DNA from 4 places in the Pseudomonas vanderleydeniana genome. Region 4 is predicted to be linked to each of the others. Evidence: predicted binding sites of a transcription regulator. Region 4 holds the regulator's gene; each other region holds the start of a gene.
The links. The regulator FliA, encoded in region 4, starts transcription of late flagellar genes. The targets are predictions, from matches to a motif close to CTAAAGTTTNNNNNNNNNNNGCCGNTAA.

Region 1: HU752_RS06050 (methyl-accepting chemotaxis protein) is a predicted target of FliA. The motif match lies at 1,659-1,686, and genes of this name have one in related genera.
Region 2: HU752_RS17615 (methyl-accepting chemotaxis protein) is a predicted target of FliA. The motif match lies at 3,095-3,122, and genes of this name have one in related genera.
Region 3: HU752_RS31645 (methyl-accepting chemotaxis protein) is a predicted target of FliA. The motif match lies at 4,215-4,242, and genes of this name have one in related genera.

What each region holds. Positions count from the first base shown of each region.
Region 1 covers NZ_CP077093.1:1,354,869-1,362,347, reverse strand. Annotated here, with positions in the region: gene HU752_RS06050 (methyl-accepting chemotaxis protein) at 1-1,592, opposite strand, end outside; gene HU752_RS06055 (DedA family protein) at 1-2, shown strand, start outside; gene cyoE (heme o synthase) at 2,201-3,088, opposite strand; gene cyoD (cytochrome o ubiquinol oxidase subunit IV) at 3,099-3,428, opposite strand; gene HU752_RS06035 (cytochrome o ubiquinol oxidase subunit III) at 3,429-4,055, opposite strand; gene cyoB (cytochrome o ubiquinol oxidase subunit I) at 4,059-6,077, opposite strand; gene cyoA (ubiquinol oxidase subunit II) at 6,081-7,007, opposite strand.
Region 2 covers NZ_CP077093.1:3,911,604-3,919,082, reverse strand. Annotated here, with positions in the region: gene HU752_RS17625 (AAA family ATPase) at 134-658, opposite strand; gene pnuC (nicotinamide riboside transporter PnuC) at 655-1,218, opposite strand; gene HU752_RS17615 (methyl-accepting chemotaxis protein) at 1,337-2,971, opposite strand; gene HU752_RS17610 (undecaprenyl-diphosphate phosphatase) at 3,261-4,088, shown strand; gene HU752_RS17605 (DUF1294 domain-containing protein) at 4,085-4,519, shown strand; gene HU752_RS17600 (MmcQ/YjbR family DNA-binding protein) at 4,527-4,871, opposite strand; gene HU752_RS17595 (LysR substrate-binding domain-containing protein) at 4,883-5,791, opposite strand; gene HU752_RS17590 (FMN-dependent NADH-azoreductase) at 5,924-6,535, shown strand; gene HU752_RS17585 (alpha/beta hydrolase family protein) at 6,783-7,479, shown strand, end outside.
Region 3 covers NZ_CP077093.1:7,018,053-7,025,531, forward strand. Annotated here, with positions in the region: gene HU752_RS31640 (YifB family Mg chelatase-like AAA ATPase) at 1-1,427, shown strand, start outside; partial or broken gene HU752_RS32350 (magnesium chelatase subunit ChlI family protein) at 1,617-1,700, shown strand; gene HU752_RS31645 (methyl-accepting chemotaxis protein) at 2,131-4,107, opposite strand; gene HU752_RS31650 (LysR substrate-binding domain-containing protein) at 4,290-5,210, opposite strand; gene HU752_RS31655 (NorM family multidrug efflux MATE transporter) at 5,362-6,768, shown strand; gene HU752_RS31660 (putative bifunctional diguanylate cyclase/phosphodiesterase) at 6,935-7,479, opposite strand, start outside.
Region 4 covers NZ_CP077093.1:2,039,652-2,047,130, forward strand. Annotated here, with positions in the region: gene flhA (flagellar biosynthesis protein FlhA) at 1-1,545, shown strand, start outside; gene flhF (flagellar biosynthesis GTPase FlhF) at 1,557-2,885, shown strand; gene fleN (flagellar synthesis regulator FleN) at 3,007-3,840, shown strand; gene fliA (RNA polymerase sigma factor FliA) at 3,837-4,577, shown strand; gene HU752_RS09245 (chemotaxis response regulator CheY) at 4,769-5,140, shown strand; gene HU752_RS09250 (protein phosphatase CheZ) at 5,163-5,951, shown strand; gene HU752_RS09255 (chemotaxis protein CheA) at 5,966-7,479, shown strand, end outside.

The DNA of each region.
Region 1 (7,479 bases), 680 kb from region 4:
GAGTTGGCCAGTTGCGCCAGCTCGTGGCTGGAGGCACTGGTCTGGTCGGCACCGGCCGCCGAACGCAGCGACAGGTCACGGATGTTCACCAGGTTGCGATCGACCTCACGGGCCACCTGGGCCTGCTCCTCGGCGGCGCTGGCAATCACCAGGTTGCGCTCATGGATCTGGCTCACCGAGGCCGTGATGGTCTTCAGCGCATCACCCGCGCGCTCGGCCAGGACCAGGGTGCTGGCAGCGCGCCGGGAGCTGGCCTGCATCGAATCCAGAGCCTGGGTCGAGCTGCTGCGCATGCCCTGCACCATCTGTTCGATTTCCTGGGTGGATTGCTGTGTCCGGTAGGCCAGGGCCCGGACCTCGTCGGCCACCACCGCGAAACCACGCCCGCTCTCACCGGCACGGGCCGCCTCGATGGCGGCGTTGAGGGCGAGCAGGTTGGTCTGCTCGGCAATCGCCCGGATCACATCGAGCACCTTGCCGATGTCCTGGGACTGGGCAGCCAGTGACTGCACCAGCTCACCGGTCTGCTCCACCTCGCCGGCCAGGGCATTGATCGCCTCGGCCGTTTCACTGACGCGCTCCTGGCCCAACTGGGCCGACTCACTGGATTCGCGGGTGGCTTCGGACGTGGACACGGCATTGCGCGCCACTTCTTCCACCGCAGCGGTCATTTCGTTGACCGCGGTGGCCGCCTGCTCGATTTCGTTGTTCTGCTGCTGCAGGTCACGGGTACTGTTGAGGGTCACCGCATTCAGTTCATCCGCCGCAGTTGCCAGTTGCACCGACGAACCGGTGATGCCCTGCAAGGTGTTGCGCAGCGTCTGCTGCATGGTCGCCAGCGACTCGAGCAGATGAGTCACCTCATCATTGCCACGCGCCTCGATATTCTGGGTCAGGTCGCCACGGGCGACGTTCTGCGCAGCGCCCAGCGCCTCGCCCAGCGGCTTGACGATGCTGCGGGTGAGCAACATCGCCAGGGCCACGGTGGCCAGGGCCGCCAGCACGATGAACAGGATGACGATGGTCCGCGAGTTGCTGTAATGCGCCTCGGACTTCACGCTTTCGGCCTCGACCCGCTTGCTGAACAGGTCGGCCAGGTCGTTCAGTTGCTTGCCGGAACCATCGACCACGGTCTTCATGTCCACCAGCAGCAGCTTGTTCAGGTCGTCCCGTCGCCCCTGCTCGGCCAGGGTGAACGATTGGGCGATGCCGGAACGGTAGGCGGCGAAGGTCGACTTGAACTGGTCGTACAACACCCGGGTCTCCGGGGTGGTCACCAGCTTGTCGTAGGCGACGATCTTCTCGCTCAGTTCCTTGTCGCGGGTATCCATCTGGGCGCGGTAGGTGGCGACGTTTTTCGGGTCCGGGTCCAGCGCCATGCGCAAGGAGATCGTCCGGATGCGCAGCATCAGCTCGCGAATCTCGTCACCCCCGCGAATACTCGGCAACCATTGGGTTTCTACCGCCACTTCACTGTCGCGGATACTCGACATTTTCTCCAGGGCGAAGAGGCCGAGGAAAGCCACGAGAACGGCAATCAGGGCAAACCCGAGCGCTGCGCGCGGCGCGATATTCATTTGGCGAAGAAGCATGGCGGCCTTTTTCCTGGGATGATCCGAAGTGAAGTAGCGTGGGCATGGCTGCCGACGGTTGGCATTCTATCGGCAAGTGATATGACAACTTGAAGTGCACTTCGGAAAATAGCAGGTGCCGGCAATCACCGCTGGACAACCAGGCAATCCACGCCGGAATGGCCGAAGGCCGGCTTGCCCGCCCCGACCGCTCTAGGGCGCCCTTTACCCGGCAGCCGTCACGATCGAGTGCTGGTAATGGATGAATGAAACGTCACTTTTCCACAGGCAACAAAAAACCCGCCTAAGCGGGTTCTTTGTTGCCCATCACGACTCCTGTCATCGACCGTCCTGGTCCGGGCCTGTCGTCCCTGAAGCTGTACACATCCTTGCGCAGCAGCAGTAGGTGTAGATTAAGCCTACCCGGGAATCGTCAACAGAGGAGATCACTGCCAGCGCGTGTAAGCCTTTCGCCATACCTCTGCGCTGTTCGCGAGCATGGGAGGCATTGGGCCTGCACCCATGCCCCACCCGGTCGGTCTACTGATCCCCTCCAGGCGGCCCGCTGGCAGACAAAAAAAAGCCCCGCTCTTCTCTCGAAGGCGGGGCTTTTCCGTCATGCGGGTCACTCAGTGCGCATAAGTCAGCAACAACTCGGTCGGCACTTTGAAATCCAGGGACATCATCACGCTCAGGGCGGTAATGGTGAAGATCGAGAACACGAACAGCTTGCGTGCCCAGACCGTGTCATCCACCGCCTTGTAGCCGGTCCAGGCCATGTACAACCAGTACATGCCCATGGCGGCGGCCACTGCGAGGTAGCTCATGCCGGCATAGCCGCTGAAAGTCAGCATCAGCGTCGCTGCGACGAAAGCCAGGATGTAGAGCAGGATGTGCTTCTTGGCGACCACGATCCCGCGCTTCACTGGCAGCACCGGAATCGATGCGGCCAGGTAATCGTTGAAGCGGAAGATCGCGATGGCGTAGGAATGCGGCATCTGCCACAGGCTGAACATCACCAGCAGCGTCAATGCCGCCATGTCGAAGCTGTTGCTGACCGCAACGTAACCGATCACCGGTGGCATCGCCCCCGACAGACTGCCGATCAGCGTGCCGTGAACCGACTTGCGCTTGAAATACAGGCTGTAGAGGCCGACGTAGATGACGAAGCCGATTACCGCGAACAGCGCCGCCAACGGGTTGGCGACGCGATACAGCAAGGCCACGCCGGCGACGCCGAGGACGGTCGCGTAGACCAGCGCCAGCTTCAGGGAGATGAGGCCCTGGACCAGCACGCGGTTCTTGGTGCGCTCCATCTTCAGGTCGATGTCACGGTCGATGCAGTTGTTGAACACGCAACCGGACGCTACCACCAGCGAAGTGCCGATCATGGCCGCCAGGAAGATGGCCAGATCGACATGCCCCTTGGAGGCCAGGAAGAAACCACCCGCCACAGAAAGCACGTTACCGAAAATGATCCCCGGTTTGGTGATTTGGATAAAGTGCTTGAGCGACATCGGGTTTACCTCACTTCGCCATCATGACGGCGTGGATAGTGAACATGATCCACAGCGACAGACCTACCAGCAGGACGATCACCAGCGCCGCGAAAATGAACGCGATCACGTTGTTGCGTTGCGCGGCGGAGCGGTCCAGGTGCAGGAAGTACACCAGGTGCACCAGCACCTGGATCACTGCGAAGATCAGCACGATCCACAGGGTCGCGGCTTTGGGCAGCGACGGGTACATCACCAGGCCGAACGGGATGGCAGTCAGGATGATCGACAGGATGAAGCCGATCATGTAGGACTTCACGCTGCCATGGTTGGCATCACTGGAATGGTGTGCATTAGCCATTTACAGGGTCCCCATCAGGTAAACAACGGTGAATACGCAGATCCACACGACGTCCAGGAAGTGCCAGAACAGGCTCAGGCAGCTCAGGCGAGTGGTGTTGGTCGGCGTCAGGCCCTTTTTCCAGACCTGGTACATCATCACGGCCATCCAGATCAGGCCGCTGGTGACGTGCAGACCGTGGGTCCCGACCAGGGTGAAGAAACCGGACAGGAAGCCGCTGCGGTTAGGACCGTAGCCTTCTTCGATCAGCTTGTGGAATTCGTTGATTTCCATGCCGATGAAGCCCAGGCCGAACAGGAAGGTGATCGCCAACCAGCCCAGTACCTGGCCTTTCTTGCCCTTGAACAACGCCAGCATGGCGAAGCCGTAGGTGATCGAGCTGAGCAACAGGCAGGCGGTTTCGCCCAGCACGTATGGCAGCTCGAAGATGTCGTGGCCCGACGGGCCACCCGCTACGTTGTTAACCAGTACCGCGTACGCTGCGAAGATCGACGCAAACAGGATGCAGTCGGTCATCAGGTAGAGCCAGAAACCGAATACGGTCATCTCGCCCGAGTCGTGGTGGTGGTCATCGTGCCCATGGTCATGACCATGGGCGTGTCCAGCATGAGTCACTGCATTCGACATGGTTTAAGCCTTTTCCAACGAGGTTTCAACACGGGAGGCCGGAATCACCTTGGCCTCGACCAGCACCTTGTGCTGTTCGGCTTCGATGCGTTCGATGGTCTCTACCGGCACCATGTAGCCCTGGTCATCACGGGCAGCATGGATGATGAAATAGATCACGGTACCTGCGAGGCTGGCGATCGCCATCCACCAGATGTGCCAGATCATCGCGAAACCGAAGACGGTCAGCAGAGCACCCATGACCAGGCCGGTCGCGGTGTTGTTCGGCATGTGGATCGGCTGGTAACGCTTTGGCACGCTGTAGGCAGTACCGTTTTCCTTGGCTTCGGTGAACGCGTCGACAGCGTCGGCTTTCGGCAGTTCGGCGAAGTTGTAGAACGGAGGTGGCGACGAGGTCGACCATTCCAGGGTGTGGCCGTTCCATGGGTCGCCGGTCACGTCCAGGTTCTGCTTGCGATCACGTACGCTGACGTAGATCTGGATCAGCTGCGAAGCGATACCGAAGGCGATCAGGATCGCACCCACGAAGGCAACGTACAGGTACGGTACCCACTCAGGGTTGGTGGTGGCGTTCAGGCGACGGGTCATGCCCATGAAGCCCAGAGCGTAGAGCGGCATGAACGCAACGAAGAAGCCAGTGATCCAGAACCAGAATGCAGCCTTGCCCCAACCTTCATGCAGCTTGAAGCCGAAGGCTTTCGGGAACCAGAAGCTGAAGCCGGCGATGTAGCCGAATACCGCACCACCGATGATCACGTTGTGGAAGTGGGCAATAACGAACAGGCTGTTGTGCAGAACGAAGTCGGCACCTGGAACGGCCAGCAGAACGCCGGTCATGCCACCGATGGCGAAGGTCACCATGAAGCCCAGGGTCCACAGAACCTGGCTGGTGAAACGCAGGCGACCACGGTAGATGGTGAACAGCCAGTTGAACAGCTTCACCCCGGTCGGGATCGAGATCAGCATGGTCGCCAGGCCGAAGAAGGCGTTGACGTTCGCACCCGAACCCATGGTGAAGAAGTGGTGCAGCCAAACCATGAAACCCAGCACCGAGATCGCGCCGCTGGCGTAGATCATCGAGTGGTGGCCGAACAGTTTCTTGCCGGAGAAGGTCGAGATGACTTCGGAGAACACACCGAAAGCCGGCAGGATCAGGATGTAAACCTCGGGGTGACCCCAGGCCCAGAACAGGTTGACGTACATCATCGGGTTGCCGCCGAGTTCATTGGTGAACACGTGGAAATCCAGATAACGGTCGAGGGTCAGCAGTGCCAGGGTGGCGGTCAGGATCGGGAACGAAGCCACGATCAGGACGTTGGCCCAGGTGCAGGTCCAGGTGAAGATCGGCATGTCCATCAGTTTCATGCCAGGAGTACGCATCTTCAGTACGGTCGCCAGGAAGTTGACCCCGGTCAACGTCGTACCCAGACCCGATAGCTGCAGCGCCCAGATGTAGTAGTCCACACCCACGCCCGGACTGTATTGCAGCCCCGACAGCGGCGGATAGGCAACCCAACCGGTCTTGGCGAACTCGCCAACGCCCAGGGACAGGTTGATCAGCACCACGCCGGAAACCAGCAGCCAGAAGCTCAGGGAGTTCAGGAACGGGTAGGCAACGTCACGCGCACCGATCTGCAGCGGCACGACGATGTTCATCAGGCCGGTGAAGAATGGCATCGCCATGAAAATGATCATGATCACACCGTGGGCGGTGAAGATCTGGTCATAGTGGTGAGGAGGCAGGTAGCCAGGCGAACCCTCGGTGGCCATGGCCAGCTGGGAACGCATCATGATCGCGTCGGCGAAGCCGCGCAGCAGCATGACCATGGCGACGACGATGTACATCACGCCGATTTTCTTGTGGTCGACCGAAGTCAGCCACTCGGACCACAGGTAGGTCCACTTCTTGAAGTAGGTGATGGCCGCGAAGACCGCCAGGCCACCGATCGCGATCATGGCGAGTGTCACCATGACGATCGGTTCGTGGAACGGGACCGCGTCCCAACTTAATTTACCAAACATCGTTTACTCCTCTGCCCCGGCAGCTGAATGCGAACCTTCCGTTGCGGCCACTTCTTTCTTCTCGTGCTCGACCGGCTTGCCTGGTTTCATGCCTTCGTACTTGTCGACGATGATCTGGAACAGGTTCGGCGTGACGGAAGAATAAAGCTCGACCGGGTTGTCCTGGCTCGGCTTGGAAAGTTCTGCGTATTCGGCTTGTTCAAGCTGTTTAGGTGACTGCTTGACCTCAGCTACCCAGGCATCGAAATCCGCCTGGCTGGTTGCGATCGCTTTGAATTTCATACCGGTGAAGCCGGCACCGCTGTAGTTGGCGGAGATACCTTCGTACACGTGATTCTCGTTGGAGATCAGGTGCAGCTTGGTCTGCATGCCAGCCATTGCGTAGATCTGGCCACCCAGGCCCGGGATGAAGAACGAGTTCATCACGGAGTCAGAGGTGATCCGGAAGTTGACTGGGGTGTTGGCCGGGAAGACCAGCTTGTTGACGGTGGCGATACCCTGGTCCGGGTAGATGAACAGCCACTTCCAGTCCAGCGAAACCACTTCGACGTTGATCGGCTTGACGTCGGATTCCAGCGGACGATACGGGTCCAGGGCGTGGGTCGACTTGTAGGTCACGATGCCCAGGAACAGGATGATGATGGCCGGAACAGCCCAGACCACGATTTCGATCTTGGTCGAGTGGTTCCATTTCGGCGCGTAGGTGGCGTCCTTGTTCGATGCACGGTATTTCCATGCAAAGGCAAGGGTCATAAAGATCACCGGCACCACGACCAACAGCATCAGCAGCGTGGCGGTGATGATCAGGTTACGTTCGTCCAGGCCTACCTGACCTTTGGGGTCAAGCAAGGTCATGTTGCACCCTCCCAGCAACAACGTGCCGAGCAGCGGCAATAAGCCTAGCAATCTGGGGTACCTAGTTTTACTCATCTCACGACCTCTAAAGCAGCTTGCGCAATGCAGTTGGGTTTTGATCGCCAACACTTCACCCTGCCAAGGGTTGGCATTTTTCTTCAATTGAATAAGGGCCTGCCCTTCGCGCTGATCGCTGATCGGCACATCCGGAGCTGGCAGTGAGTCTTATTCGATTTCGTCGGTCAAAGGCCTTGTTACAGACCAATTCCATTTGGTGCGGATACTTGGAAGGTTGCCTGCACCCGGGATCGCATGGCACCTTTTGGCCCCTGTGCCCGCTCAAAAAATGAACGACGCAGGACACTCAGTGCGGGCGATTGTAGATATGTCGGGTTTTATAAACCATGTCTCATCCTGAAATATTTTTTATCAAGTGGCGCAACAATCCTTCGCCGTTTTTGCAATGATACAGAATCGTATCGCTTTTCATTCTCAACAAGAAGCACTGATACGTTCTTCTATCGGACAATCTGCTATGCTCCGCCAG
Region 2 (7,479 bases), 1.9 Mb from region 4:
AGGTGTATCAGCGGCTTAACACAACGGCGCAATTGGCCGGCAGGTGCTGAGTACGCCCGTCTGCGTGGGGGTGGGGTGTTTCATCAGCGGACACCTCGGTTGTAAAACCGCGTTTTGGCGCTTTCAGCGAGGGTTACGATTGCAGCAGCCGTTCAACTGCCTTCATCGCCTGCTCATGGCGCTCCTGCCAGTCGCCTCCGAGCACCTCGACGGCCTGCCGGTGGCGCGTCAGCCAGGCCAGGCTGGCGTCGAAGAAGGCACGACGCTCCTGCAGGTCGGGTTGGCAACGCAGGCCGTCGCCGACCCAGCCGACCCCATCGGGATCGAGCAGCAGGTGCAGGTCATAGTGGCGGGCGAGCAGGGCGGGTTCGAGCCAGTCCGGGCAGTCGCCAAACAGCGTCTGGCTCCAGAGGATGTTGCTCAGCAGATGGGTGTCGAGGATCAGCAGCGACGGCTGCCGTGCCCGGGCCTGGTCTTCCCACTCCAGCTGTCCACGGGCGATGGTCGGGATATCGGCCAGGCAGGTGTCACGCTGCTCCTGCTCCATGAAGTGCCGCACGTACTCACCCACCAGCAGCCCGCCAAAACGTTCGTGCAGGGCTTCGGACAACCAGCTCTTGCCACTCGACTCGGGGCCGGCGAGGACTACGACCTTCACGCCTGCAGCGCCGGGTCGGTACGCCACTGGCGCCAGCCTTGCACCGCGAGCAGTGTGAACAGGGCATAGAGGGCGGCGGTCAGGTACAGGTCCTTGTAGATGAACAGCCCGACGAAGATCACATCGACTACGATCCACAGAGGCCAGCATTGCAGGCGCTTCTGTGCCATCCACAGCTGGGCGACGAGGCTGAAGGCGGTCAGTGCGGCATCGAGCCAGGGCTGCGCAGCGTCGGTCCAGGTGGCCATGGCCGCGCCGAGCAGCAGGCTACCCAGTGCACCGACGGCGAGCCCGGCGAGCAGGGCCTGTGGACCGAGGCTGGAGACCTCGCGGCCCTGGTGAACGGCGCCGCCGCGGGTCCATTGCCACCAGCCATAGAGTTGCAGCACGGCGTAGACCACTTGCAGCAGCATGTCCGAGTAGAGCTTCACGTCGAAGAAGATCCAGGTGTAGAGCAGCACCATGACCAGGCCAATGGGCCAGCACCAGGGGTTCTGCCGGACCGTCAGCCAGACGGAAATCGCGCCGAGCGCAGCGGCAAACAGTTCAAGCCCGGACATGGGAACCTCTGGGTCGCAAGGAAAAGGGCGGATTGTACCCAGAGTGGGGAGGGGAAGGGAGGGGCGGTGCCGGGTTTTAGGGCCCGGTTCATCTCGAACAGGGCCCTCCATGCCCACCTCAGATGCGGAACTGGCGCAACAATCCGTTGAGTTGTTCGCTCAGGACCTTGAGCCGGTCACTGTCGGCGCTCGACTGTTCGGCTGCCAGGGCGGTGTTGTGGGACAGTCCTGCCGCTTCGGTGACGTTCTGGTTGATTTCCTCGACCACGTGAGCCTGTTGCAGGGTCGCGCTGGCAATCGAGGCGTTGAGGCCGTTGAGGTTGCGCAGTGCCTGGCTGATGGCATTCAGGCTTTCGCCAGCCAGCCCGGCCAGCTCGATGGTCTGTTGCGAGACGCGGCTGCTGTCGCCGATGACTTTCACCGCAGCCTCGGAGTGGTTCTGCAGGCGTTCGATCATCGCCTGGATCTCGGCCGTGGACTGCTGCGTGCGCTGAGCCAGCAGGCGCACCTCGTCGGCCACTACCGCAAAGCCGCGTCCCTGCTCCCCGGCCCGTGCAGCCTCGATGGCAGCGTTCAGGGCGAGCAGGTTGGTCTGCTCGGCGATCGAGCGGATCACTTCCAGGACACTGCCGATCTGGGTGCTTTCCGCCGCCAGGGTACGGATCACCTCGACCGCCTGGGCGATGGTGCCGGACAACTGGTCGATCTGCTGCAGGCTATTGTCGATGTTCAACTGGCCCTGGCGCGCCTGGCCTTCGGCATCACGTACTTCACTGGCGGCCTGTTCGGCGTTCTTGGCGACATCCTGTACACCGTAGGTGACCTGGTTGATCGCCGTGGCCACCAGCTCCATCTGCTGCGATTGCTGCTGGCTGCGCGACTGCGACTCAATGGCACTGCTGCCCAGGTCGCTGGAGGATTGCCCCAGCTCGCTGGCCGAAACCTGCAACTGGCTGACCACGCCGCGCAGCTTGCTGGTGAAGGCGTTGAAGTGCCGGGCCAGTTCGGTCACCTCGTCCTGGCCGTGGGTATCGAGGGTACGGGTCAGGTCGCTTTCGCCACTGGCGATGTTGGCCATTGCGTGGACCGACTCCTGCAAGGGATGAAGGATACTGCGACCGATCAGCAGGACCAGGGCGCTGAGCAGCACGGCAATCGCCAGGCCGATCATCGATGCATTGCGCACCTGCCCATAGAACTCGGCCTGCACATCGTCGACATAGACGCCCGAACCGATGATCCAGCCCCACGGTTCGAACAACTGGACATAGGAGGTTTTCTGCACCGGGGCGCTGGCCCCCGGCTTCGGCCAGCGATAGTCGATCATGCCGCGGCCCTTGGCCTTGGCCAGGGCCACCATTTCATTGAACAGTGCGTAGCCATCGGGATCCTTGATGCCGGACAGGTCCTGCCCCTCGAGCTTGGGGTTGGCCGCGTGCATGACCATGACCGGCCGCAGGTCGTTGATCCAGAAATAGTCGTTCTGGTCGTAACGCAAGCCGCGTATCACATTCATGGCCTGTTTCTGCGCGGCTTCGCGGCTCAGCGTACCGGCAGTTTCCTGGGCATGGTAGTAATCGAGGATGCCACTGGCGGCCTGGACCACGTGCTGGGTCTTCTGCGCCTTGGCCTGGTAGAGGTTGTCATGGGTCTGCTTGAGCATCAGCAGCCCCTGGGTCAGCAGCATCGCCACCGCCAGGATCAGGATGAGCCACAAGCGTCGACTGATCGACACGCTGCGCAAGCTTTTCATAAGACCACCGTTCCTTTTTTCTTGTTGTGTCGCCAGGGACTTTATAGCAGCAGGTTTTATCCGCGTTGCACAGCCTCCTTATGGCTACTATCGAGGCAGCGATAAACAGGCATGTCTGATAGGATTTCGGCCCAATCTCGGCAAACCTGAGTTGATGTTTGATTTTTCAGGCATTTTTCACGGTTTTCCGACGGGCTGGGCAACAGACTTGCCGGTGGATCGCCGATCTTGCGATCGGCCGCTTTCGATTTTTGTAGGGATCCGCGGGAGCGGTCCTTGAGGGGGAATGATGGATCTTTGGACCGCCGCGCAGGCGCTGATATTGGGTATTGTCGAGGGCTTGACGGAGTTTCTGCCGATTTCCAGCACCGGCCACCAGATCATCGTCGCGGATCTGCTCGGTTTTGGCGGTGAACGGGCGATTGCCTTCAACATCATCATCCAGCTCGCCGCGATCCTGGCGGTGGTCTGGGAGTTTCGCCAGAAGATCTTCACGGTGGTGCGGGACCTGCCCCGGCAGCGCAGCGCCCAGCGCTTTACGCTCAACCTGCTGGTGGCCTTCATGCCGGCGGTGATTCTTGGCGTATTGTTCAAGGAGGTGATCGCCACCTACCTGTTCAACCCGATCACCGTGGCCTCGGCACTGGTGGTGGGCGGGGTGATCATTCTCTGGGCCGAGCGTCGCGAGCACACCGTGCACGCCGAAACGGTCGATGACATTCGCTGGCAGGATGCGCTGAAGGTCGGTTTCGCCCAGTGTCTGGCGATGATCCCGGGGACCTCCCGTTCCGGCGCGACCATCATTGGCGGCCTGCTGTTCGGCCTGTCGCGCAAGACGGCCACCGAGTTCTCGTTCTTCCTCGCCATGCCGACCATGGTCGCGGCCGCGGTGTACTCCGCCTACGGCTTCCGCCACCAGTTCCAGATGGCCGACCTGCCGGTGTTCGCGGTGGGCTTCGTCACCTCCTTCGTGTTCGCGATGATCGCCGTGCGCGGCCTGCTGAAATTCATTGCCAGCCACAGCTATGCGGCGTTCGCCTGGTACCGGATCGTCTTCGGCCTGGTCATCCTCGCCACCTGGCAATTCGGCTGGGTCGACTGGTCGACCAAGGGATGAGGAAGGCGAACGCTGCCGAGGGCGCCCGGCCAGCCACCACTGGCCGGGTCCGCCAGCTCCGGCTCAAGCTCGTCGTCGGGCTGTTGCTGTGTGTCTTGCCGGGCGTCGGTGTGTTGCGCCTGTGGCTGGGTGAGGGAACCCGTTGGCCACTGTGGGCCTATGGGATCGCCAGCCTGCTGGCGTTCGTTCTGTATTGGGACGACAAGCGCAAGGCGCGCAATGACGCCTGGCGCATCCCGGAAAAGGTGCTGCATGGCGTCGAACTGCTGGGCGGCTGGCCCGGGGCGCTGATCGCCCAGCAGGCCTTTCGGCACAAGACCCGCAAGCTGTCGTTCCAGGTGGTGTTCTGGCTGATTGTGCTGGTGCACCAGGTGTTCTGGATCGACCGGCTGTTTCTCGACGCCACCCTGGCTCACCTGTCCTTTTTATAGGACAGCGCTACAGCAGCAGGCCAACCTGGCTGCGCTTGGGCAGCTTGGCGACCACCAATTGGTGGGAGCGGCGCAGCAGGTCCTGCAGTTCCTCGCCGCCCAGCGGGTAGGGAGCGTTCATGCTGATCCAGAAAGCCCGTGCCAGATAGGGCGCGGGACGGATGCCCGGACGATCGACATGACCGAGGAACAGCTCCTTGTCGACCTTGAACGACAACGTGTCGCCGCTGAGATTGAGCAGGGCGAACATCTTGCTTCCGGCAACCGAGAACACCCGGACGCCACCCCACTTGTAGTCTTCCCGGGCTCCTGGCAGGTCAAGGCAGAAGCGCGCGACGGCTTCCTGGTTCATGCTGGATCCTTTCATAGTGCTCTGTCTCCACATTCCCTGAAGGCTTCGGCCAGGTGATCGATCCAGGCCCGTACCGCTGGCAGCAACCCACGCCTATGCGGGTAGACGGCCTGCAACCAGCCCCCCGGTAGCGACCACTCGGGCAGGATGCGCACGAAGGTGCCATTGGCCAGTTCTTCCTCGCAGTAGAGCATGGGCAGTACCGTGAAGCCCAGTCCGGCCGAGGCACAGGCCTTGCGCACGATGAAATCATCCACGCCCAGCCGGGCCTCGAGCGCCAGATCGCGCTTCTGTCCGCGTTCGTCCAGCAGGCTGAGGTGGACCTGGCGATCGGCTTCCAGGGCGCCGAGGGCAGGGGCCTTCATCAGGTCCTCGAGGCTGTCGATCGGGTGCTGTTGCAGGAAGGCCGGGGTGGCGAGCATGAAAGTCTGCGCCTGACGCAGTCGACGGGTGACCAGCGACGGGTCTTCGTCGCCATGTTCACGTACGCGCAGGGCGACGTCGATGCCTTCCGTGACCAGGTCGACCCGGCGGTTGACCATCACCACTTCCAGTTGCACCAGCGGGTGGGCCGCGAGGAAGCTGGCAATCACCCGCGGCATGAATTCCTGGGCGAGTCCGATCGGGCAGGATACCCGCAACCGCCCGCGGGGCTCGCTGGACATGCTGGCGACGGCCTCATCGGCCATTTCCGCCTCCAGCAGCATGGCCTGGCAATGGCGCAGGTAGCGTTCGCCGACGGCGGTCAGTTTCAGTTGTCGCGTGGTACGTTGCAGCAGGCGGGCGCCGAGGCGTTCTTCCAGCTCGGCAATCCGTCGCGACAGGCGCGACTTGGGAATCCCCAGCAGACGGCCGGCCGCCGCGAAACCACCGGCTTCCACGACCTTGGCGAAGTAATAGAGATCGTTGAGATCCTGCATGGTGTGAACATTCCGGTCGTTCTATTAATGGGACAATCTATCGCATTTAGAGCGGCTAATCATTTATTGAGTTCGCAAGTAGGATTATCCCATCTTGATCGCCAAGTGGCGATCCTCACTTGGAGAACCGACATGAAACTCTTGCACATCGATTCCAGCATCCTGGGTGACCACTCGGCTTCGCGCCAACTGAGCCAAAGCGTGGTCAAGGCCTGGCAGGCCGCCGAACCTTCGAGCGTGGTGACCTACCGTGACCTGGCCAATGATGCCATCAGCCACTTCTCCAGCCTGACCCTGGCTGCCGGTGGTACCGCTGCCGAACTGCGTGATGCCGCCCAGCGTCACGAAGCCGAGCTCAGCGCCGCGACCCTGGAAGAGTTCCTGGCCGCCGATGCCATCGTCATCGCCGCGCCGATGTACAACTTCAGCGTGCCTAGCCAACTGAAGGCCTGGATCGACCGCATCGCCGTGGCCGGCAAGACTTTCCGCTACACCGAGAATGGCCCTGAAGGCCTGGCCGGTGGCAAGAAGGTCGTGATCGTTTCGACTTCCGGTGGCCTGCATGTGGGCCTGCCGACCGGTGTCGGCCATGAAGACTACCTGAAAGTACTGTTCGGTTTCCTCGGCATCACCGACATCGAGTTCGTCCGTGCCCACGGCCTGGGCTACGGTGAAGAGGTTCGTGCCAAGTCCATGAGCGACGCTCAGGCACTGATCAGCGACACCTTGTTCGCTGCCGCGTAAAGCTTTTGTAAACGCGCAAGAAACTTGCGGTAACAAACACTAAACTCTGTACTCTGATCATGATGAATGATCGGGTACGGAGTTTTTTGCATGGGTTGGGCGCAATTTGGCGCGCCTTATGCAATACGCCAGGGCATAGGCGCTCTGGAAAACTGCGAAAGCCAGTCGAAGCCCGATGTTGTGCTTCAGTTTCAAGGAATGACAGAGATTTTGGTGTGCTAATTACTCAGCAAAGGTGGGCATCCCCATGATGCGTCTTTGTGCAGTATTACTGATCTGCCTGGCAACGGGCTTCACGACGGTGCAGGCGGCTCCAGCCCCTGCGGCTCACTGGAGCGTGGGCTTTCATCGCCTGACGTTTCTCGATCCCCTGGACTTGCAGCCGATGAAGGCGATTGCCTTCTATCCTTCCACCGGTCGCGAGCAGTGGAGCAAGATCGGTGGCTACACCATCCAGGCCAGCGAGGATGCGCGGATTGCCATCGGTCGTTATCCGCTGCTGATGCTGTCCCACGGCAACACCGGCACGCCGCTGGCCCTGCACGACCTGGCAACCTCGCTGGCACGCAAGGGTTTCGTCGTGGTGGCGGTGCTGCATCCTGGCGACAACTACAAGGATCACAGCCGCCTGGGCACCTTGAGCAACCTCTATGGCCGCCCCATGCAGATCTCCGAAGCGATCACCGCGACCCTGGGCGATCCGATGCTCTCGCCATTCGTGGAAGCCGAGCAGGTCGGGGTGATTGGCTACTCCGCCGGGGGCGAGACTGCGCTGATACTTTCTGGTGCACAACCGAACCTCGATCGCCTGCGGCGTTACTGCCAGGAACGCCCGGACGACAAGGATGCCTGCACCACCAAGGGTGAGTTGATCGTCGACCGCGACGACCTGCAGCCGGTTTCCGATCCACGGGTACACGCATTGATGCTGATGGCACCGCTGG
Region 3 (7,479 bases), 2.0 Mb from region 4:
CCCATCTCGCCAACGGCCTGCCGAGCCTGACCCTGGTCGGGCTGCCGGAAACTGCCGTGAAGGAAAGCAAGGACCGCGTACGCAGCGCGATCCTCAATTCGGCCCTCGATTTTCCCGCCCGACGCATCACCTTGAACCTCGCTCCGGCGGACCTGCCCAAAGATGGCGGACGCTTCGATCTCGCCATCGCCCTGGGCATCCTCGCCGCCAGCATCCAGGTGCCGGCGCTGACACTGGACAACATGGAGTGCCTGGGTGAACTGGCCCTGTCCGGTGCCATCCGCCCGGTACAAGGCGTGTTGCCCGCCGCACTGGCCGCCCGCGCGGCCGGACGCACATTGGTGGTGCCATTGGCCAATGCCGAAGAGGCCTCGCTGGCCTGCGGGCTGACGGTGATTGCCGTCGACCACCTGCTGCAACTGGTCGCCCATCTCAATGGCCATGCGCCGATCAAGCCGTTCGAATCCAACGGCCTGCTGCACCAGGCCAAGCCCTACCCAGACCTGAGTGACGTACAGGGCCAACTCGCCGCCAAGCGTGCCTTGCTGATTGCCGCTGCCGGCGCGCACAACCTCCTGTTCAGCGGCCCACCGGGTACGGGCAAGACGCTGCTGGCCAGCCGGCTGCCCGGGCTGTTGCCGCCATTGGATGAGCATGAGGCGCTGGAAGTGGCGGCGATCCAGTCGGTTGCCAGTCATGTGCCGCTGAGCAATTGGCCGCAGCGGCCGTTTCGCCAACCCCACCACTCCGCCTCCGGGCCGGCGCTGGTGGGTGGCGGGTCGCGGCCGCGTCCCGGCGAGATCACCCTCGCCCATCACGGCGTGCTGTTTCTCGACGAGCTGCCGGAGTTCGATCGCAAGGTCCTGGAAGTACTGCGCGAGCCATTGGAGTCGGGCCATATCATCATTTCCCGCGCCCGCGACCGGGTGCGTTTTCCGGCACGCTTCCAGTTGGTGGCGGCGATGAATCCGTGCCCCTGTGGATATCTTGGCGACCCGACCAACCTTTGCCGCTGCACGCCGGAACAGATCCAGCGCTATCGCAACAAGCTGTCGGGCCCGCTGCTGGACCGTATCGACCTGCACCTGACCGTAGCCCGTGAGGCCACGGCGTTGAACCCGGTGAAGGAGCCGGGAAACACTACGGCCAAGGCGGCCGAGCGGGTTGCAGAAGCCCGCCTGCGCCAGCAGCAACGCCAGGGCTGCGCCAACGCCTTTCTCGATCTGGAGGGTTTGCGCCAGCACTGCAAGTTATCCACAGCCGATGAAACCTGGCTGGAGACAGCCTGCGAGCGCCTGACCCTGTCGCTGCGGGCCGCGCATCGGTTGCTGAAGGTGGCAAGGACGTTGGCAGATCTGGAGCAGGTGGAGATGATCAGCCGGGAGCATCTGGCCGAGGCGTTGCAGTATCGGCCCAGTAGCGCCTGATATATCGCGGAGAGGTTGAGGGCCTATTCGCGGCGGTTCGGCGCCCCGACAAGCCCTGCTCCAGTCATTGGTTGTTGATGATCGTTCCCACGCTCCGCGTGGAAACGCAGCCCGTAACGCTCGGCGTCGCAAGAACGGACGCCGAGCGTCCTGGGAGGCATTCCCACGCCGAGCGTGGGAACGATCGAAACGTTGGCGGATCTGGAGCGGGTGGAGGGGATCAGCCGTGAGCATCTGGCCGAGGCGTTGCAGTATCGGCCCAGTAGCGCCTGATATATCGCGGAGAGGTTGAGGGCCTATTCGCGGCGATTCGGCGCCCCGACAAGCCCTGCTCCAGTCATTGGTTGTTGATGATCGTTCCCACGCTCCGCGTGGAAACGCAGCCCGTGACGCTCGGCGTCGCAAGAACGGACGCCGAGCGTCCTGGGAGGCATTCCCACGCCGAGCGTGGGAACGATCGAAACGTTGGCGGATCTGGGGCGGGTGGAGGGGATCAGCCGTGAGCATCTGGCCGAGGCGTTGCAGTATCGGCCCAGTAGTGCCTGATATGGCCGGGATAATGGCTAGTACTGCGGTGAAGTTGAGGGACTATTCGCGGGCAAGCCACGCTCCTACAGTGCCGAGTCGTATACAGGGTCCATGTACGACTCGGTACTGTAGGAGCGTGGCTTGCCCGCGAATGGATCTAAAGACCGGCACCGCCTCAACGGAACCGATCAACCTCCTGTCGCAACTCCGCCGCCAGCGTTTCCAGCTCACGCGCGGTCTGCGCCAGGTTGGACACCACTTCGCGCTGTTCGCTGTTGGCCAGGGCGATGCTCTGCAGGTTGCTGCTGAGCAGGGTCGCGGTGCTGCTCTGCTCTTGGGTGGCGGTGGTGATAGCAGCGAATTGCTGGCCGGCCGAACGGCTCTGTTCGTCGATGCGCTGCAATGCCGAGGCGACGTTGGCGTTACGCGACAGGCCTTCCTGCATCAACGCGTTGCCCTGCTCCATGGTCTGGATGGCGTGACCGGTTTCCTGCTGGATGCTGTGGATCATGCTGGAAATCTCGTCCGTCGCCTCGCGGGTGCGGCCCGCCAGGCTGCGTACCTCATCGGCGACCACGGCGAAACCACGGCCCTGTTCTCCGGCACGGGCGGCTTCGATGGCAGCGTTGAGCGCCAGCAGGTTGGTCTGTTCGGCAATCGAGGTGATCACGCCGACGATGCCGCCGATTTCCTGGGAACGCTGGCCCAGGGTGTTGATCACGGTCGCCGTGCTGCCCAGCGCAGCGGCGATCTGCTCCAGGGACGAGGACGCCTCTTCCATCGAACTGCGACCGATACGCGTCTGCTGGGCGTTTTCCTGGGCCAGGCGCTCGGTGTTGCTCATGTTGTCGGCGATGTTCAGCGAGGTGGCACTGAACTCCTCGACCGCGCCGGCCATGCTGGTGATTTCACCGGACTGCTGTTCCATGCCTTCGTAGGCCCCGCTCGACAGGCCGGACAAGGCCTGGGCACGACCGTTGACCTCCTGGGCGGCCTTGCGGATGTGTTCGACCATGGTCGACAGCGCCTGGCCCATCTGGTTGAAGCTGCCAGCCAGCTGGCCGATCTCGTCGTGGCTCGACACGTTGAGCCGCACGCTCAGGTCGCCGGCCCCCAGGGCCTGCGCCTGGTGCACCAGGTCACCGAGTGGACGCAGCTTGCTGCGCAGCAGCCAGACCGCCGCGCCGACTGCCAGCAACATCGCCAGCAGGCTGCCGAACACCAGGCGAATGCCGACGCTCCAGGTCACCTCGCTGATCTCGGCCTTGGGCATGCTCGCCACCACCGACCACGGGCCGTCCTCGAAAGGTACCGCGACGCTGTAGACGTCATCGCCCTTGTCGCTCCAGAAGCGCCCCTGGCCCGGCTGCTTCGCCAGGTCGGCGATCACCTTGGCCGCCTGCTCGGGATCATTCACCTGGGCGGGCGCGACCAGCCAGCGCTTCTGCTCGTCGAGCAGCGCCAGGGAGCCGGTGGTACCGATGCGGAAACGCTTGAGGTTGTCGAACTGCGCCTTCTGCGCATCGGTGTAGTCGAAGCCGACGAACAGCACCGCGAACACCTTGCCGCTGCTGTCACGCACCGGGGTGTACTGGGTCATGTAGTAGCGGTCGAAAAGCAACGCACGGCCGACATAGCTCTGGCCCGCCATCAGCCTGGCGTAGGCCGGGTGCTGGTGGTCAAGCAGGGTGCCGATGGCACGGCTGCCGTCCTGCTTGGTCAGGGAGGTGCTGACGCGGATGAAGTCCTCGCCGCTGCGTACGAACAGGGTCGCGACACCGGCGGTCATCTGCTTGAAGTCGTCGACTTCGGTGAAGTCGTTGTTGAGCAGCTTGTCGCGCAGGTACAGGCTCGGGGCCTGGGTACCGGCCACGCTGACCAGCTCATCGGTGCGCGCGCTCAAGCCGCTGCTGAAGCGCTTCTCGAACAGCCCGCTGAGGCGCTGGGTGCTTTCGCGCAGGGTGCCGTGGAAGGTATTCAACTGGTCGGCGAGCAGGCGTGCTTCGCTGGCCAAATGCTCTTCGCGGGTATCGAGGTTGGCCGAGTCCAGCGAACGCAGGGCGAATACGGTACTGCCGCTGATCACCACCGCCAGGATGACGGAAAGCGCAAGACCGAGTTGCGTGGCGATGCGAGCACGGGGTTGAGGCATGAACAGCTCCTGACCGAGTAGCCGGGTCATCCTTATCCCATGGCGCTACCCGGTTTTTTCAAGTTGAGTCGTGAGAGGCCTTTCTGAACGAAGGTTCCATGTCGCTACAGTCGGCTGCTCATACAGATACTTGAGCAAATCGGAGGGATATTTGCCAGAAATCTGACCGAAGGATTACGCATTCAACCCAACCGCTCGACCCGGGGCAGTTCCATGGCCGCGACTTCGCCCTGCAGGAAGTCGCTCAACCGACGCAGGCGTTCTCCACCGGGGCGGGTTTTCGGCCATACCAGGTAGTACTTTTCGCCGCTGGCCACGGCGGTCGGCCAGGGCAGGCTGAGGCGTCCCTGGGCGACGTCCTCGGCGACCATCAGCAGGTCGCCCATGGACACGCCATAACCCCGGGCCGCGGCAATCATCCCCAGCTCCAGGGTGTCGAACACCTGCCCACCCTTGAGGGACACCCGCTCGGACAGGCCCATGCGCTCCAGCCAGTTGCGCCAGTCGCGCCGGTCCGGCGTCGGGTGCAGCAGCTCGGTGGCGGCCAGGCGTTCGACATCCCACGGCTGGTCATTGAGCAGGGTGGGCGCGCCAACCGGGATCAGCCACTCGGAAAACAGGTAGCTGGACTCCCAATCCGGCGGGAAATGCCCGTTGCTGAGCAACACCGCGCAATCGAACGGCTCCTGGTTGAAATCGACGTTGTCGACGTCCATCCAGGCACTGGTCAGCTGTACCTCGTTGCCTTTCTGCAAGTGTCGGAAGCGGCTGATACGCGCCAGCAGCCAGCGCATGGTCAGCGTCGACGGCGCCTTCATGCGCAGGATGTCATCTTCGGCGCGCAGGGTATCGCAGGCCCGCTCCAGCGCGCCGAAGCCCTCGCGAATCCCCGGCAACAGCAACCGCGCGGCCTCGGTCAGTTGCAGGTTGCGACCGTTGCGCTGAAACAGCCGGCAGGCGAAATGATCCTCCAGGGTGCGGATGTGCCGGCTCACCGCGCTCTGGGTGATAGACAGTTCTTCCGCTGCCCGGGTGAACGAGCTGTAGCGCGCCGCCGCCTCGAAGGCGCGCAGGGCATAGAGCGGGGGCAGGCGACGGGACATGAGTGACCTTCCGGGAACGGGATGGAACAGCACCTGGCAGAAATGGCTGCATGAGTTTTTATCATGCGAGCAATCGTTTTTATCCCTTTGTGCAAAGCCGTGCAAGCGCCGAGAATCAGTCCTTTAACCCTTCTGTCACTCTGAGAGTCCGATGATCATGCAGCATCCAGCACGTACCGAACTCTGGGCCATCCTGCGGCTGTCGGGGCCGTTGATCGCCTCGCAGTTGGCGCACATGCTCATGGTGCTGACCGACACCCTGATGATGGCCCGGCTCAGCCCCGAGGCCCTGGCCGGTGGTGGCCTCGGCGCGGCGAGCTATTCGTTCGTGTCGATCTTCTGCCTCGGGGTGATTGCCGCGGTCGGCACGCTGGTCGCCATCCGCCATGGCGCCGGCGACACCGAAGGCGTCACCCGCCTGGCCCAGGCCGGGCTCTGGCTGGCCTGGGCCATGGCACTGGGCGCCGGCCTGCTGCTGTGGAACCTCAAGCCGATCCTGCTGCTGTTCGGCCAGAAACCCGCCAACGTGCAGGCCGCCGGCCAGTTCCTGATGGTGCTGCCATTCGCCCTGCCCGGCTACCTGAGCTTCATGGCCCTGCGCGGCTTCACCAGTGCGCTGGGGCGGGCTACGCCGGTGATGGTGATCAGCCTCTGCGGCACCGTGGCCAACTTCCTGCTCAACTATGCCTTGATCACCGGGATGTTCGGCCTGCCCCACCTGGGCCTGACCGGGATCGGCCTGGTCACGGCGATCGTCGCCAACTGCATGGCACTGGCCCTGGCCTGGTACATCCGGCGGAATGCGGCATACCGCGACTACCCCTTGCTGAAGGGCCTGTCACGGCCGAACTGGCAGTACCTGCGTGAGCTGTGGCGGCTGGGCCTGCCGATTGGCGGGACCTATGCCGTGGAAGTCGGACTGTTCGCCTTCGCGGCCCTGTGCATGGGCACCATGGGCAGCACGCAACTGGCGGCGCACCAGATCGCCCTGCAAATCGTCTCGGTGGCGTTCATGATTCCAGCGGGGATTTCCTACGCGATCACCCTGCGCATCGGCCAGCACTACGGGGCCGGGCAACTGCTGGACGCGCGGCGGGCCGGACGGGTCGGCATCGCCTTCGGCGCGGCGATCATGCTGGCCTTCGCCATGTTGTTCTGGCTGGCGCCGAACGCGTTGATCGGGCTGTTCCTGGACCACAACGACCCGGCCTTCCGCCCGGTGATCGAGCTGGCCGTCAGCCTGCTGGCGGTGGCCGCCTGGTTCGAGCTGTTCGACGGCACCCAGACCATCGCCATGGGCGCGATCCGCGGGCTCAAGGATGCCAAGACCACCTTCCTGGTCGGGCTCGGCTGCTACTGGCTGATCGGTGCGCCGTCGGCCTGGCTGCTGGCGTTCAACCTTGGCTGGGGGCCGACCGGGGTCTGGTGGGGGTTGGCGTTGGGGCTGGCGTGTGCGGCAATCGGCCTGACGCTGGCGTTCGAATGGCGGATGAAGCGGATGCTGGGCAAAGGCGAGAAGAATGCATCGGCTCAAGCGGCCATGAACGCCTCCCCTTAGGGCCAGGATCATGTGGGAGACGGCCGGGCGGCTCCCACAGTGACCGCGCCAGGCTCGGGAGGCCGCGCGCTGTAGGAGCGTGGTTTGCCCGCGAAGCTTTTTGTGCCCCCAAGGGCCTCTTCGCGGGCAAGCCCGCTCCTACAGGAAGGTTGTTGCATCCATGCGTTCAGCAGACGGCCTGGATCGCCGGCTGGCTGGCGCAGGAAGTCAGGTACTGGGCCAGCTCCTCCAGCGGCAGCGGCTTGCTGATCAGGTAACCCTGTACCTGGTCGCAGCCAAAGCCGTGCAGCAGGGCCAGCTGTTCCGGCGTCTCGACCCCCTCGGCCACCACTTCCAGGTTGAGGTTGTGGGCCAGGTTGATCATGGCGTGAACCAGCTTGCGGTTCTCCTCGCGCTGCTCCATGCCGCCGACGAAGCTCTTGTCGACCTTGAGCAGCGCGATCGGCAGGCTGTTGAGGTGCACGAACGAGGAGAAACCGGTACCGAAGTCATCCAGGGAAAAACGCACGCCCAGGTGCCCGAGGGCATCCATGGTCTGCTTGACCAGGTCGCTGCGGCGCATCACCGCCGTCTCGGTGAGTTCGAACTCCAGCCATTGCGCCTCGACCCCACGCTCGGCAATCAGCCGGCTCAGGGTCGACAGCAGCTGGCTGTCCTGGAACTGCCGGAACGACAGGTTGACCGCCATGTGCAACGGCCCCAGCCCACGCT
Region 4 (7,479 bases):
GGTTCGATGGACGGTGCCAGCAAATTCGTCCGTGGTGACGCCATTGCCGGCCTGCTGATTCTGTTCATCAACCTGATCGGTGGCATGGCGGTCGGTATCTTCCAGCACAACATGACGTTTGCCGATGCCGGCAAGGTCTACGCGCTGCTGACCATCGGTGACGGTTTAGTGGCGCAATTGCCATCACTGTTGTTATCCACAGCTGCGGCGATCATGGTGACCCGTGCTTCCGGTTCGGAAGACATGGGCAAGCAGATCAATCGGCAGATGTTCGCCTCACCCAAGGCCCTGGCCGTGGCTGCCGGCCTGATGGCGGTGATGGGCCTGGTGCCGGGCATGCCGCACATTTCCTTCCTGAGCCTTGCGCTGTTGGCCGGCGGTGCCGCCTACCTGGTCTGGAAGAAGCAGAATGTCGCCAAGGTCCAGGCCCTGGCCGAGGTCCAGCGCCAGCAGGATCTGCTGCCGTCGCCGGCCCGCGCCATGGAAACCAAGGAATTGGGATGGGATGACGTGACTCCGATCGACATGATCGGCCTCGAAGTCGGCTACCGCCTGATTCCATTGGTGGACCGCAACCAGGGCGGGCAGTTGCTGGCGCGGATCAAGGGTGTGCGCAAGAAACTGTCCCAGGATCTGGGCTTCCTGATGCCGACCGTGCATATTCGTGACAACCTCGATCTGGCGCCCAGCGCCTATCGCCTGACCCTGATGGGTGTGATCCTGGCCGAGGCCGAGATCTATCCCGATCGCGAGCTGGCGATCAACCCGGGTCAGGTCTACGGCACCCTCAACGGCATCACCGCCAAGGACCCGGCTTTCGGCCTCGAAGCGGTGTGGATCGAGATCAGCCAGCGCTCCCAGGCGCAGTCGTTGGGCTACACCGTGGTCGATGCCAGCACCGTGGTCGCGACACACCTCAACCAGATCCTGTACAAGCATTCCAGCGAACTGATCGGCCACGAGGAAGTGCAGCAGCTCATGCAGCTGTTGGCCAAGGGCTCGCCGAAGCTGGCCGAGGAGCTGGTACCGGGCATCGTTTCCCTGTCGCATCTGCTCAAGGTGCTGCAAGCGCTGCTCGCCGAGCACGTTCCGGTGCGCGATATCCGGACCATTGCCGAAGCCATCGCCAACAATGCCTCCAAGAGTCAAGATACTGCCGCTTTGGTTGCCGCCGTACGTGTCGGATTGTCCCGTGCAATCGTCCAAAGCATTGTAGGGCTTGACTCCGAGCTGCCTGTGATCACCTTGGAGCCAAGGTTGGAACAAATATTGCTCAATAGTCTGCAGAAGGCCGGACAAGGCTCGGAAGAAGGCGTTCTGCTGGAACCGAGCATGGCTGAAAAGCTCCAGCGTTCACTGATTGAAGCCGCCCAGCGTCAAGAGATGCAGGGGCAGCCGGTGATCCTGCTGGTAGCCGGTCCGGTTCGCGCGATGCTTTCGCGGTTCGGACGCCTGGCGGTACCTAGCCTGCATGTGCTGGCTTACCAGGAAATTCCGGACAACAAGCAAGTCACCATCGTTGCGACAGTAGGGCCCAACGGCTGAGGTAGTGGGTTATGCAAGTTAAGCGTTTTTTCGCCGCCGATATGCGTCAGGCCATGAAGCTGGTTCGTGACGAATTGGGCTCGGACGCGGCCATCATCGGCAACCGCCGGATCGCTGGCGGTGTCGAGCTGACGGCTGCGTTGGACTACAAGCTCTCGGCCCTGGCACCACGGGTGCCGAACATGGAGCTTGAGGACGAGCTGCGCAAGACCCAGTCGCGTATCGTCACCGCCCAGGCCGAGCTGAGCCTGCGCAGTGAGGGTGAAAACGATGGCAATACCAATCGCCAGCTGTTCGCCGGCTTGCCGCTGACCGCGGCCGAGCCACTGATCGAACCGACCTTCGACGAACCTCGTCGTCCTGCCCCGGCCCCGGTTGCGGCGGCCCCGGCGGTGGACCAGCGGGTCTTCGACTCGATGCGCTCGGAACTCAACGGTCTGCGTGAACTGCTGGAAGTGCAGCTCGGCTCGCTGGCCTGGAACCAGTTGCAGGGTCGCCAGCCGGAGCAGGCCAACCTCTGGCGGCGCCTGCAGCGCATCGGCCTGTCCGGTCCGCTGTCGCGCGACCTGCTGGCGCTGATCACCGATATCCAGGAGCCTCGCCAGGCCTGGCGCATGCTGCTGGCGCACCTGGCCCGGATGATCGTCACCCCGGAGGTCGAACCGCTCGAAGAGGGTGGGGTGATTGCCATGGTCGGCCCGGCCGGCATGGGCAAGACCACCACGCTGGCCAAGCTGGCCGCGCGCTACGTGCTCAAGTACGGCGCACAGAACATTGCACTGGTCAGCATGGACAGCTTCCGCATCGGTGCACAGGAACAGCTCAAGACGCTGGGGCGGATTCTCAACGTCTCGGTGACCCATGTCGATCCTGGTCAATCCCTGGCCCAGGCCCTCGATCCGCTGCTGCGCAAGCGCGTGGTGCTGATCGATACCGCTGGCCTGCAGGCCAGTGACCCGGCCTTGCGCATGCAGCTGGAAAGCCTGGCCGGCCGCGGGATCAAGGCGAAGAATTACCTGGTGCTGGCGACCACCAGCCAGAAGCAGGTGCTCACCGCCGCCTACCACAGCTACAAGCGCTGTGGCCTGGCCGGATGCATCCTGACCAAGCTGGACGAGACGGCAAGCCTCGGCGAAGTGTTGAGCCTGGCCATCAGCCATGAACTGCCGGTGGCCTACCTGACCGATGGCCCACGCATCCCGGACGATCTGCATTTGCCTCGTCGCCACCAGTTGGTGAGCCGCGCGGTCAGCGTGCAAATGCAGGAAGAACCCAGCGAAGAGGCCATGGCCGATATGTTCGCTGACATCTACCACAGCCCCTCCAAGCGAGTGGGGTGAGGTAACCATGAAGACGTTGCAACGCATCTACATCGATGGTCTGCCAGGCATTAGTTTCCTTCGGGAGCGCGCAGCCAGTTATGTGGCCTTCCGTCTACGCGAGACAAGGTAAGAAGAGAACATGGGTAGCATGCATCCCGTACAGGTGATTGCGGTGACCGGCGGCAAGGGTGGCGTCGGGAAGACTAACGTGTCAGTGAACTTGTCCCTGGCCCTGGCCGAGCTGGGCCGGCGCGTCATGCTGCTGGACGCCGACCTGGGCCTGGCGAATGTCGACGTTCTGCTGGGGCTGACCCCGAAGCGGACCCTGGCCGATGTGATCGAAGGGCGCTGCGAGCTGCGCGATGTGCTGCTGCAGGGTCCTGGCGGAATCCGTATCGTGCCGGCGGCGTCCGGCACCCAGACCATGGTCAACCTGAATCCGGCCCAGCATGCCGGCCTGATCCAGGCATTCAGCGATATCGGCGACAACCTCGACGTGCTGGTGATCGACACCGCCGCGGGTATTGGTGACTCGGTAGTCAGCTTCGTGCGTGCGGCCCAGGAAGTGCTGCTGGTGGTCTGCGACGAACCGACTTCGATCACCGACGCCTATGCGCTGATCAAGCTGCTCAACCGCGACTACGGCATGAACCGTTTTCGCGTGCTGGCCAACATGGCCCAGAGCCCGCAGGAAGGCCGCAACCTGTTCGCCAAGTTGACCAAGGTCACGGACCGCTTCCTTGACGTGGCCCTACAATACGTCGGCGCCGTTCCCTACGATGAATGCGTTCGCAAGGCCGTGCAAAAGCAGCGTGCGGTCTACGAGGCATTCCCGCGTTCGAAATGTGCTCTGGCGTTCAAGGCCATCGCGCAGAAGGTCGACACCTGGCCGTTGCCCGCCAACCCACGTGGGCACCTGGAATTTTTCGTCGAACGTCTGGTACTTCAAACGAGTGCGGGACCCGTGCTATGACTGCAAGTGGCTATCGCATGTATTCCAAATCGTCGCGTGACAGCCAGTATGAACTGATCGAGCGCTACGCACCGCTGGTCAAGCGTATCGCCTATCACCTGCTGGCCAGGCTGCCGGCCAGTGTCCAGGTCGAGGATCTGATCCAGGCCGGGATGATCGGCCTGCTCGAAGTCTCGACCAAATACGACTCGGGCAAGGGTGCGAGTTTCGAGACCTATGCCGGTATCCGCATCCGTGGCGCGATGCTCGATGAGGTCCGCAAGGGCGACTGGGCACCCCGTTCGGTACACCGCAACACCCGCATGGTCAGCGACGCAATCCGGGCAATTGAAGCGAAAACCGGTCGCGACGCTAAAGATCATGAAGTTGCAGCCGAACTCCAGTTGAGTCTCGATGATTATTACGGGATTTTGAACGATACCTTGGGCAGCCGCCTGTTCAGTTTCGACGACCTGTTGCAGGACGGCGAGCATGAAGGGTTGCATGAGGATGGCGCGAGCGCTCATCTCGAACCGTCGCGCGATCTGGAGGATGAGCGCTTCCAGGCCGCACTGGCGGACGCGATTGCCAATTTGCCGGAGCGTGAGCGGCTGGTGTTGTCGCTGTACTACGACGAGGAGCTGAACCTCAAGGAAATCGGTGAGGTCCTGGGGGTCAGCGAGTCACGGGTCAGCCAGTTGCATAGCCAGTGCGCAGCCCGTTTGCGGGGGCGTTTGGGAGAGTGGCGAGCGCGTTGACGGGGCAGTGTGTGGGGACACTGCGAACGAGACCGATGCAGCGTGTGACGGTGTATCGGCGGCTCGGCCGGTTGTGGTTTCCATGCAGTAGGGTACAGAGCCTTGTCGAGTGTTGTGCCGAATTGATTTAACAGCGCGTCCAGGTGCTGAAACGCGTTTAAGACTGCTTGGAGGTCGAATTGAACAAGAACATGAAAATCCTCATCGTTGATGACTTTTCAACGATGCGGCGGATCATCAAGAACCTGTTGCGTGACCTCGGGTTCACCAACACTGTCGAGGCCGATGACGGTACTACCGCCATTCCGGTTCTGAACAGTGGCAGCATCGACTTTCTGGTCACCGACTGGAACATGCCCGGCATGACCGGCATCGATCTGCTGCGCCACGTACGTGCCGACGAGAAGCTCAAGCACCTGCCGGTCCTGATGGTGACGGCCGAGGCCAAGCGCGAGCAGATCATCGAGGCCGCACAGGCCGGTGTGAACGGCTATGTGGTCAAACCATTCACGGCCCAGGCGTTGAAAGAGAAGATCGAGAAGATCTTCGAACGCATCGGTTGATGAAGTCCGCCACGGGGGCGCTATGGAGCACTACGAATCCTCTCTGGGCGATTTTGAATCGACCCTGAAAAAACATGCTCGTGAGCTGGTCGAAAGCCTTGAGAAAGGCCGCTTCGGCGACGCCGTGCAAATGATCCATGAGCTGAACCAGGCCCGTGACCGCGGCTTGTACCTGGAAGTCGGCAAGCTGACCCGCGAGCTGCACAGTGCGATCGTCAATTTCCAGATCGATCCCACCATGCCGCAGGCCGAGGAAGTTTCGCAGATCACCGATGCCACCGAGCGCCTGTCCTATGTGGTCAGGCTCACCGAGGCCGCGGCCAACCGCACCATGGACCTGGTGGAGAGTGCGACCCCCCGGATCAATGGCCTGAATGACGAGGCCAAGGCGCTGAGCGCCGACTGGGGACGGTTCATGCGGCGCGAGGTCGGTGCCGAGGAATTCCGTGCCCTGGCCCGGCGTGTCGACAGTTTCCTGACGCGTAGCGAGCAGGAAACCCAGGCCGTTTCGAGCGAACTCAACGATATCCTGTTGGCCCAGGATTATCAGGACCTGACCGGCCAGGTGATCAAGCGTGTCACGCAGATGGTCACCGAGGTCGAGAGCAACCTGCTCAAGCTGGTGTTGATGGCCAGCCATGTGGATCGCTTTGCCGGCATCGAACATGACCGTGAAGCGATCCTTGCGCAAAAAGATCCACAAAAACAAATGGAAAAGGGTGAAGGTCCGCAGATTCATGCCGATAAACGTGAAGACGTTGTGTCCGGCCAGGACGATGTCGACGATTTGCTTTCCAGCCTTGGATTCTAGGAGCACCCATACACATGAGCTTCGGCGCCGATGAAGAGATCCTTCAGGATTTCCTGGTTGAGGCCGGCGAGATTCTTGAGCAACTGTCCGAACAACTGGTCGAGCTGGAAAGCCGACCGGACGATGCTGACCTGCTCAATGCCATTTTTCGCGGTTTTCACACTGTAAAAGGGGGCGCCGGCTTCCTCCAGCTCAACGAGCTGGTGGAGTGCTGTCACATCGCCGAGAACGTGTTCGACATCCTGCGCAAGGGTGAGCGTCGCGTTGACGCCGAGCTGATGGACGTGGTCCTGGAAGCGCTCGACGCGGTCAACGGCATGTTTGGCCAGGTCCGTGAGCGCAGCGCGATCACCCCGGCGACGCCGGAGCTGCTGGCAGCCCTGTCGCGCCTGGCCGAGCCCGCCGGAGCCGAATCCGCGCCGGCGCCGGTGGCCGAGGTTGCCGCACCTGAGCCCGAGCCGGAACCGGTGGTCGAGCCTGTGGCTGAAACCCCGTCCGGTGATATTACCGACAATGAATTCGAACAGTTGCTCGACTCGCTCGGGGGTGCCGAGGCGCCTGCGCCAGCCGCCGAAGGCGAGGCCGAGAGCGATGAAATTACCGATGCCGAGTTCGAGTCGCTGCTCGACCAGCTGCACGGCAAGGGCCAGTTCGCGCCCGATGCCGTAGCCGCTTCGGCCCAGGCACCGGCTGGCGATGCCGCCGCCGAACAGCCTGACAATGGCGACATTACCGACGACGAATTTGAAGCCCTGCTCGATCAGTTGCACGGCAAGGGGACCTTCAAGGTCGAAGGCATCGATACTGCAGCTGCCGCCGCCCAGGCTGCGGAAGTGACAGGAGCCTCCGGCAGTGACCTGATCACCGACCAGGAATTCGAATCCCTGCTCGACGAACTGCATGGCAAGGGCAAGTTCACCGACGTGGCAGCGACGGCGACCGCCGCTGCTCCCGTGGCGGCCAAGCCTGCTGCCGCCGCTCCGGCCGCCGCACCGGCGGCCAAGGCGCCAGCCGCCGCTGCCGCAACACCCGCGCCAGCTGCCAAGGCGGCGCCAGCTCCGGCCGCCGCGTCGGCGCCTGCTGCACCGGCTCCGGCCCGCGCGCCAGCGCCAGCCGCGGGAGGCGCTGGCGACAAGCCAGCGGCCAGCGAAGCGGAAACCACCGTGCGGGTCGATACCGCGCGCCTGGACGAGATCATGAACATGGTCGGCGAACTGGTGCTGGTGCGTAACCGCCTGGTCCGCCTGGGCCTGAACAGCGGCGACGAAGCCATGTCCAAGGCGGTGTCCAACCTCGACGTGGTGACTGCCGACCTGCAGACCGCGGTGATGAAGACCCGCATGCAGCCGATCAAGAAAGTCTTCGGCCGCTTCCCGCGCCTGGTTCGCGACCTGGCCCGGCAGTTGAAGAAAGAGATCAATCTGGAACTGGTGGGTGAGGAAACCGACCTCGACAAGAACCTCGTCGAGGCACTGGCCGACCCGCTGGTCCACTTGGTGCGCAACTCGGTCGACCACGGTATCGAAGA